Regions from separate parts of the Comamonas sp. FG99 genome, predicted to be linked through region 1. Evidence: riboswitches for the same ligand, from Rfam matches in the RefSeq annotation. Region 1 holds a riboswitch; the other holds the start of a gene.
The links. Region 1 has a riboswitch for glycine ahead of gcvT (glycine cleavage system aminomethyltransferase GcvT). Riboswitches for the same ligand answer to the same signal wherever they lie in the genome.

Region 1 (4,675 bases):
CCAGCGCCTTCAGGCCGTGGGCCAGGATGGCGGTGTAGGCCGCTACGCGCTGCGCGATGCGAGCCAGGCCTTCGGGGCCGTGGTAGACCGCGTACATGCTGGCGATCACCGCCGGCAGCACCTGGGCGGTGCAGATGTTGGAGGTGGCCTTTTCGCGGCGGATGTGCTGCTCGCGCGTTTGCAGCGCAAGGCGGTAGGCGGGCTTGCCGTGCACGTCCACGCTCACGCCGACCAGGCGGCCGGGCAGCGAGCGCTTGTATTCGTCGCGGCAGGCCATGAAGGCGGCGTGCGGGCCGCCGGCGCCCATGGGCATGCCGAAGCGCTGCGTGGTGCCGACGACGATGTCGGCGCCCCATTCGCCGGGCGGGGCGATGAGGGTCAGCGCCAGCAGGTCGGCGGCCACGATGAAAGCGGCCTGCCTGGCATGGGCCTTGTCCACGTCGGCGCGCAGGTCGTCGATGCGGCCGCTGGTGGCGGGGTACTGGGCCAGTACGGCGAAGTAGTCGCCGTCCAGCAGCGTGTTCCATTCTTCCAGCGAGTTGGCCAGTGCCACCTCGATGCCCATGGGAGCGGCGCGGGTCTGGATGACCTCGATGGTCTGCGGATGCGCATCGCCCGCGACCACGAAGCGGTTGCTTTTGCTCTTGACCGAGCGCTTGGCGAGTGTCATCGCCTCGGCGGCGGCGGTGGCCTCGTCGAGCATGGAGGCGTTGGCGATCGGCATGGCCGTCAGGTCGCAGACCATGGTCTGGAAGTTGACCAGCGCCTCCATGCGGCCTTGCGAGATTTCGGCCTGGTAGGGCGTGTAGGCGGTGTACCAGGCTGGGTTTTCGAGGATGTTGCGCAGGATCACGCCGGGCGTGTGCGTGCCGTAGTAGCCCTGGCCGATGAAGCTCTTGAGCAGCCGGTTCTTGCCGGCGATGGCCTTGAGCTCATCCAGCGCGGCGGCTTCGCTTACGGCCGCGGGCAGCTCCATGGGCTGGCGGCGCACGATGGATGCGGGCACCACGCTCTCGATCAGCGCCTGGCGCGAGGCCACGCCGATGGCGGACAGCATGTGCGCTTCGCCTGCGGCATCGATGCCTACATGGCGGGGCAGGAACTCGCTGGGGTTTTCCAGCGCTGCGAGAGACGGGGTGGAGGGCATCAGCATAGGGGAGGTGAACGTTGAGGGTTTTGCGTTAGGCGAAGCAGGACGACGGGCGTTTGGCGCGGTGTACGCAAAACGCCCGTCGCACAACGCTTAACTTGCTTGGGCGAACTCGTTGTAGGCGGTTTCGTCGAGCAGGCCGTCAAGCTGGCCGGCATCGGCCAGCTTGACCTTGAAGAACCAGCCGGCGCCCAGCGGGTCGCTGTTGGCCAGCGAAGGGTCGGCGCGCAGGGCTTCGTTGACTTCGACGATCTCGCCGGAGACGGGCATGTACACGTCGGCGGCGGCCTTCACCGATTCGACCACGCCGGCCACGTCGCCCTGGCCGAAGCTCGCGCCCACCTCGGGCAGGTCGACGAAGACCACGTCACCGAGCGCGTCCTGCGCATGCACGGTGATGCCGACCACGGCCGCGCTGGCATCGGCGGCGTTGATCCATTCGTGTTCTTTGGAGAATTTGACAGTCATGTGGGCTCCGGGAGCTAGAGAGGGAAAGAAAGGGTTGGCCGCCAGCAGGCATGCCGGCGGCTGCGTGATGTTATCCGCGGAAGTAGTTGGGCGGTATGAAGGGCATGGGCGCCACTTCCATCGGCACGCGCTTGCCGCGCACGATGGCGTCGAGCTTTTGGCCCACCGTGGCCAGCGCCGCGTCCACATAGGCCATGGCAATGGGCCGATCCACCGAGGGGCCGAGCAGACCGCTGGTGACCACGCCGACGGTCCTGCCGCCGGCATCCTGCAGCTCCACCTGCTCGCGCACCGGAATGCGCTCCAGCGCCACCAGGCCCACGCGCTTGCGCGCAAGCAGGGCGGGATTGTCGATCTGCGCCAGCACCTTGTCGGCGCCGGGAAAGCCCCCGGCGCGCGCGCCGCCGCTGCGGCGCACCTTCTGGATGGCCCAGTTCAGCGCGGCCTCGGGCGGCGTGGTGGTGGTGTCCAGGTCGCTGCCGTACAGGCACAGGCCGGCTTCCAGCCGCAGCGAGTTGCGCGCGCCCAGGCCGATGGGCTTGACCTCGGGCTGGGCCAGCAGCTTGCGCGCCAGCGCCTCGGCCTGCTCGCCGGGCACCGAGATCTCGAAGCCATCCTCGCCGGTGTAGCCGCTGCGGGTGATGAAGCAGGGAATGCCGTCGACATCGAATGTTCCACCGGTCATGAACACCAGCTTCTCGGCGCCCGGCGCCAGGCGCGACAGCGCCTGGACCGCCAGCGGGCCCTGCAGCGCCAGCAGGCCGTGCCCGGGCATGGGGAGCACCTGGCAGCGGCCGCCGATGCGTGCCTGGATATGGGCGATGTCGGTCGCCTTGCAGGCACCGTTGACGATCACGAAGAGCGAATCCTCGCCCTGGTTGAAGAACATCAGGTCGTCGAGGATGCCGCCTTCGTCGTTCAGCAGCAGGCCGTAGCGCTGCTTGCCCACCGGCAGGTCGATCACGTCCACCGGCATCAGCGATTCGAAGGCCGCGGCGGCATCCGGGCCCACCAGGCGCAGCTGGCCCATGTGCGACACATCGAACAGGCCGGCGCTGGCGCGGGTGTGCTTGTGCTCGGCGATCAGCCCCTCGGGGTACTGCACCGGCATGGAGTAGCCGGCGAAAGGCACCATGCGGGCGCCCAGCTCCAGGTGCAGGGCGTTGAGCGGCGTGGTTTGGAGGGCGGAAGCGGTCATGGGCAACTCGGAGTGGCTGTGGGCAAATCAATGGCGCATGCCGCGCACCGATGGCGCTGCATGCGGTTTGCCCCGCTGTCCGCTTTACCTGAGAGATTCACCCCGTAACCGGGGCTTGCTCCTTCGGTGGATGCGGCGTGCGCCGCACCTCTCTCCAGCAAGGTGACGCCTTGGCGAGCAAGGCGTTTGCCAGTCCTTTTGCCTGAGCGTTCAGTGGGTACCTGCGCCTTCGGCGGCCTGTATTGCAAGGCTCTCTCCTGACCGGGTGGATTGTAGCGGAAGCGCCGGGGGCTCAGTCGCTCAATCCGTCGCAAACCGGCAAGCCTTGCGCAAAGCGCTCGGGGTTGAGCAGCGCCACCAGGCCGCAGCCCAGCGCGCCCTGCCAGTGCAGGTAGTCATGGCCGGTGGCGTGCTCGCGCTGGGTCAGCGCGTAGCCCTTGGCGCGCAGCACGTCGCCGAGATGGCGATTGGTTTCCAGGATGCCGTCCTGCCCCGCGCGCGCCGCTTCGTAGCGGCCGGCATCGAGGTACAGGCGCAGCTCGCGCCGGGGCTCCTGGGCATAGCGGCGCATCATCCAGCCCGGCCGCTCGCCGGGCGGCGCCCACCAGAACGAGCCCGACAGGCTCAGCACCCGGCCGAACCACTGCGGCAGCATGAGGCCCGCATGGGCCGAAGCCAGGCCGCCGTAGCTCGAGCCGGCGACCACCGTGGCCGCGGGCGCCTGCGCCAGGCCCTGGGCGCGTACCCAGGGCATCAGCTCCTCGTCGAGAAAACGAGTGAAGCGCGGGTTGGGCGGCAGCTCGGCGGCGCGCGCTGCGGGGCTGGGGTTGGCCAGCAGCACCACGGCGGTGGGCGGGATCAGCCCGTCGGCCAGCAGGTTGTCCACGATGCGCGGCGTGGGCACGTCCTGCCGGTAGGCATGGGCGTCGAACAGCACCAGCAGCGCCTGCGGCCTGGCATGCGCCGGGCGGTAGAGCCAGACCGCGCGCTCGTTGCCGAGGATGCGGCTGGGCAGCAGGTGCTGCGTCAGCTGGCCCTGGGGCACGCCGGAGCGGGCGGCGATCCAGGGCTGGCGCGGGGCCTGCGGCAGTTCCAGCACCGAATGGCCCTGGAAGGCGTCGAGCCCCGCGTCGGCCTGCGCCGGGAATACATGCGGGTTCAGCGGATCGCGCTGCGCGGTGGCCAGGATCATGCGGCGCTGCTCCTGCGGCGTGCCTTGCACGCGCGGCACGTCGGGCGCGAGCCGGTAGGACAGGCGGGCGCTGGACGGCATGCGAAAACTCGCCCACCAGACGTCGCTGGCATCCAGGCGCTGCAGCGGATCGTGCTCGCCCGAAGGGCTGCCGAACAGCCGCACGCTCTGGGTCTGCGCGCCGCCGCGCCACAGGAAGGTGACCAGCGATTCGCGCTCGGACAGCGGCTCGACCAGCGGCGTGCCCTGCCGTTCGCGCTCCTGCCAGAAGGCCTCGGTATTGCCGCCAGCCGCCAGGGATTGCGCCAGCGCCTGCAGGCGCTGGCTTTCGGGGCGGGGCGCTTGCGCGGCCGAGCCGGTTGCCGGCGCCAGTGTGCGGCGCAGCTGCAGCGTGTAGGGGGCGCCCTGCGATCCGGCCCGCAGCTGCAACTGCTGCCCAGCCTGCGCCTGCCAGCTAAAGTCTTGCAGGCCGTGCTCGGCATCGGCCAGCCGGCGCAGGTGGCGGCCCTCGGCATCGAGCAGATCCAGCACCGCGCCGGGGCCGTTGACATCGCCTTGCACCACATGGCCGGCAGGCAGTTGCACGCGCCAGCGCTGCGACTGCGCGGCCTCCAGCCTGCCTTGCAGCGGTGTGCCCACCGCTATGTCGGCCGCTGTGGCGGCAGGC
Region 2 (4,675 bases), on a different contig from region 1:
CACGCCGTCGCTGGCCGACGAGATCGAGAACGCCGCACGCCATGCACCGCAGCAGGCGCTGTGGCTGTGGCGGCGGGGCTTTGCCGCCATGCAGCGGGTGCACGGCAGCGGCACCTGCCTGAGCCAGGGCTTTGCGCGCAACATGGTGCGCTGCCCCGACGACGTGATCGGCTACATCGACTTCGAGGACGACCCGCTGGCCACGCTGCCGCGCGAGTTGTGCATCGTCAAGGACGCGCTGTGCTACGCCCACTCCAGCGCGCTCTTCCTGCGCCAGGCCGGCATGCTCGGCGCCGCCCGCCCGCACTGGCAGCAATGGCATGACCAGCTGGATGCCAGCGCGCGCGCGGCGCTCGACACCACCGTACGCCGGATGCGCTGGGTAGGCCGCCTGCCCGACAGCCGCCGCCTGGGCCGCGACACGCAGCGCCTGCGTGCGGTGTACGATTTGGTGCAGTGAGGGCAAGGCACGGCGCGGTATGCCGCGCCATGCCTTCGCCTGCTACACCGCTGCAGCCGGCCCCATCGCCTGCTGCGCAATATCCCCGAGCATGCTGGCGGTCACCGCCGACAAGGTCCAGCCCAGATGGCCGTGGCCTGTGTTGTAGAAGACACCGGGCTTGCTGCCGCGCCCGATGCGCGGCAGCATGTCGGGCATCATCGGGCGCAGGCCGGCCCATGGCACGACGCTGCGGGTGCTGACACCGGGAAAGCAGGCCTGCACCCACTCGACCAGGGGCCGGATCCGGTCGGCCCGGATATCCCGGTTGTAGCCATTGAATTCCGCGGTGCCCGCCACCCGAAAGCGCTCTTCGCCCAGGCGGCTGGTGACCAGCTTGGTCTCGTCGTCCAGCAGGCTCACCACCGGCGCCGCGGCGCGGCTGGCTTCATCGAGCAGGTTGACGGTGATGGAATAGCCCTTGACCGGATAGATATTGACGCGGTCCCCCAGCTGGGCTGCCAGCATGCGGCTGGCGGTGCCGGCGCAGACCACGATGCCGTCGAAGCTGGAGGTGGACGTGCCCTGCGCATCGCTCGCGGTCACGCGGGCCTGCCGGCCATCGGCCGCCACGGACAGCACCTGCTGGCCGTACAGGCAGCGCACCCCGTGGCGCACGCAGGCGGCAGCCAGCCCGCTGGTGAATTTGTGGATGTCGCCGGTCGAGTCGCTCTCGGTGAAGTAGCCGCCATAGAAGGCGCCGGACAGGGTCGGCTCGATGTCCCGGATCTCCTGCGGCGTCAGTGCGCGCCGCTCCAGCCCACCCTGGGCCAGCAGCTTCGAGACCATGCCCGCATGCTCGAAGCCGGCCTTGTTGCGGTAGATATGGAGGATGCCTTTCTGCTTCAGGTCGAAGTCGATGCCCTCTTGCGCGGCCCAGGCAAAAAGGTGCTCGCGGGCCGCAATGGCCAGCCTGGCGGTTTCAACGGTGTTCCTCTGGTAGTGCGGGATCGCCGCGAGGAATTCGAAGAACCACGAGAGCTTGTGCCAGCTTGGCTTGGGGTTGACCAGCAGCGGCGCATCGCTCTTGAGCATCCACTTGAGGCCCTTCAGAATGGTGGACCAATGGGTCCACACCTCGGCATTCGAGGCCGAGAGCTGCCCGCCGTTGGCAAACGAGGTTTCCATGGCGGCGTAGCGCTGCTTTTCGAACAAGGTGACGGCAAACCCGCGCTGGGCCAGCGCGTAGGCCGTGGTCACGCCAGTGATTCCGCCACCGATGACGGCGATGGTTTTCTTCATGATGGATCAGGTCCCGGATGTGTCAAAGGTGGAGCCCGGGCACACCATGTGCACCGGACGCCCCCTCTGTTCTGGACCTGAGAGATTCACGCAGCATCGCCGGGGCGATGATCGCTTGCTCCTTCGGTATGCCCGGCGGACAACGGCGCCGGACATTCTTCAGAGTGCATGGACGGTGATGCCGATCCTTTTGCCTGAGAGTTTCCGGGGCGGTTGCTCCTTCGGCGCTGTATGCGGCACGCGGGCACGCAACAGTCTCTCTCGGCATCACCAGGCTGACAGCCTTGGGGGCAAATATAGGGAAATCCCCTGATATTGGATATACGGGTTTTCTCTGCCATTGCGCCATGCATGGCGCCACAATGGCTTAGAACCTGTTCACGGAGACTTTCGATGAAAAAACGCGCTTTCGCCGCCAGCCTGCTGGCGCTGTCCGCCCTGGCCGGCATGTCCACCGGCGCCTGGGCCGACGATGCCTACCCCTCCAAGCCGATCCGCTGGCTAGTGCCCTATGCGGCGGGCGGCGGCTCGGACTTCCTGGCCCGCACCATCGGGCAGGCGCTGTCGGCCCACATCAAGCAGCCGGTGGTGGTGGACAACAAGCCCGGCGGCAACACCGCGATCGCCGCCTCCGAAACCGCGCGCGCCGCGGCCGACGGCTACACCGTGCTCTCGGCCGACAACGGCACGCTGATCTACAACCCGGTGTTGTACAAGACGCTGAGCTACAACCCCTCCAAGGATCTGGCGCCGGTCACGCTGATGGGACGCTTTCCGATGATCCTGGTGGTCAATCCGAACGCCGGCTTTGCCGATGCCCGCGATTTCATCGCCAAGGCCAAGGCCAGCAAGCAGGGGCTGAACTACGCTTCGGCCGGCGCGGGCAGCCCGCACCACCTGGCGATGGAGCTGCTGAAGGTGGAGGCCGGCCTGTCGCTGGTGCATGCGCCCTACCGCGGCGCGGCGCCTGCGCTGGGCGACGTGGCCGGCGGCCAGGTTCCGGCGATGATGGTGGACCTGGCCGCGGGCGCGGGGTTCATCAAGGGCGGCAAGGTCAAGCCGCTGGCCGTGGCCAATGCCACGCGCCTGCCGCAGCTGCCCGAGGTGCCGACCTTCGCCGAGCTGGGCCTGCCCAAGGTCGATGCGGCGGCGCTGGTCGGCATGGTGGCGCCGGCCAAGACGCCGTCCCCGGTGATCGCCACCCTGAACAAGCAGGTGGTGGCCGCGATCAACGAGCCCGCGGTCAAGCAAAAGCTCATCGACTTCGGCGTGGAGCCGGTGGGCAACACGCCCGAGCAGTTCCAGGCCCTGATCAACAGCGAGAGCACGCGCTGGCAGAAGCTGATCAAGGACCTGCACATCACGCTGGAGTGAACATGGCATCCGCCCGCTGCCCCATCGACCACAGCCAGCTCACCCGGCCCTCGGGCCGCAGCGGCCCCACCGGTTGCCCGGTGAGCCTGGGCGCCGCCGCCTTCGACCCCTTCAGCGACGGCTACCAGCAGGACCCGCCCGAGTATGTGCGCTGGGCGCGCGAGCAGGAGCCTGTGTTCTACAGCCCGCAGCTGGGCTACTGGGTGGTCACACGCTTCGACGACATCAAGGCCATCTTCCGCGACAACCTCACCTACAGCCCGTCGATCGCGCTGGAGAAGATCACGCCCACGGGCGATGCGGCCAATGCGGTGCTGGCCTCCTACGGCTTCGCGCTCAACCGCACCCTGGTCAACGAGGACGAGCCGGCCCACATGCCGCGCCGCCGCGCGCTGATGGAGCCGTTCACGCCCGAGCAGCTGGCGCACCACGAGCCCATGGTGCGCCGGCTGGCGCGCGAATACGTGGACCGCTTCATAGCCGACGGCCGCGCCGACCTGGTGGACCAGATGCTGTGGGAAGTGCCGCTCACCGTGGCCATGCACTTTCTCGGCGTGCCCGAGGACGACATGGACACGCTGCGCAAGTACAGCATCGCCCACACGGTCAACACCTGGGGCCGCCCCAGGCCCGAGGAGCAGGTGGCGGTGGCCCATGCGGTGGGCCGGTTCTGGCAATACGCGGGCCAGGTGCTGGACAAGATGCGCGCCAACCCCGATGCCGATGGCTGGATGCAGTACGGCATCCGCAGGCAAAGGGAGCTGCCCGAGGTCGTCACCGACTCGTACCTGCACTCGATGATGATGGCCGGCATCGTCGCCGCCCACGAGACCACCGCCAATGCCACCGCCAACGCGGTGAAGCTTTTGCTGCAGCACCCCGAGGCCTGGCAGGCTATTTGCCGCGACCCGTCGCTGATCCCCGGCGCGGTGGAAGAGTGCCTGCGCCACAACGGCTCGGTCGCCGCCTGGCGGCGCCTGGCCACCCGGGACGTGGTGATCGGCGGCCAGCCGATCCCGGCGGGCTCCAAGCTGCTCATCGTCACCTCGTCGGCCAACCACGACGAGGGGCACTTCGTCGATGCCGATTTCTTCGACATCGAGCGCGACAACGCCAGCGACCACCTGACCTTTGGCTACGGCTCGCACCAGTGCATGGGCAAGAACCTGGCGCGCATGGAGATGCAGATCTTCCTGGAGGAATTCGCCCGCCGCCTGCCCCATATGCGGCTGGCAGAGCAGCGCTTCAGCTATGTGCCCAACACCTCGTTCCGCGGCCCCGAGCACCTGTGGGTCGAGTGGGACCCGGCGCGCAATCCCGAACGCGCCAACCCCGCGCTGCTGCAGCAGCGCCAGGCCGTGCGCATAGGCGAATCCTCGCACGGCCAGGCGAGCCGCAGCATGCTGGTGGACCGCGTTGAGGCCATTGCCGAGGACGTGCTGCGCATACGCCTCAAGGCCCCCGACGGCCGCCAGCTGCCGCGCTGGACGCCCGGCTCGCACATCGACCTGCAGTGCGGCGACACTGGAATCTCACGCCAGTACTCGCTGTGCGGCGATC

Region 2: linked by a shared signal. The riboswitch ahead of ACODRX_RS03015 (D-amino acid dehydrogenase) and the one ahead of gcvT (glycine cleavage system aminomethyltransferase GcvT) in region 1 are both predicted to bind glycine.

Annotation. Positions count from the first base shown of each region.
Region 1 is NZ_JBMDII010000048.1:7,953-12,627, forward strand. Features, by position in the region: gene gcvP (aminomethyl-transferring glycine dehydrogenase) at 1-1,153, opposite strand, end outside; gene gcvH (glycine cleavage system protein GcvH) at 1,244-1,618, opposite strand; gene gcvT (glycine cleavage system aminomethyltransferase GcvT) at 1,689-2,816, opposite strand; glycine riboswitch at 2,882-2,984, opposite strand; glycine riboswitch at 2,997-3,086, opposite strand; gene fes (enterochelin esterase) at 3,109-4,675, opposite strand, start outside.
Region 2 is NZ_JBMDII010000003.1:57,615-62,289, reverse strand. Features, by position in the region: gene ACODRX_RS03020 (BUD32 family EKC/KEOPS complex subunit) at 1-460, shown strand, start outside; gene ACODRX_RS03015 (D-amino acid dehydrogenase) at 503-1,741, opposite strand; glycine riboswitch at 1,914-2,015, opposite strand; gene ACODRX_RS03010 (Bug family tripartite tricarboxylate transporter substrate binding protein) at 2,135-3,115, shown strand; gene ACODRX_RS03005 (cytochrome P450/oxidoreductase) at 3,118-4,675, shown strand, end outside.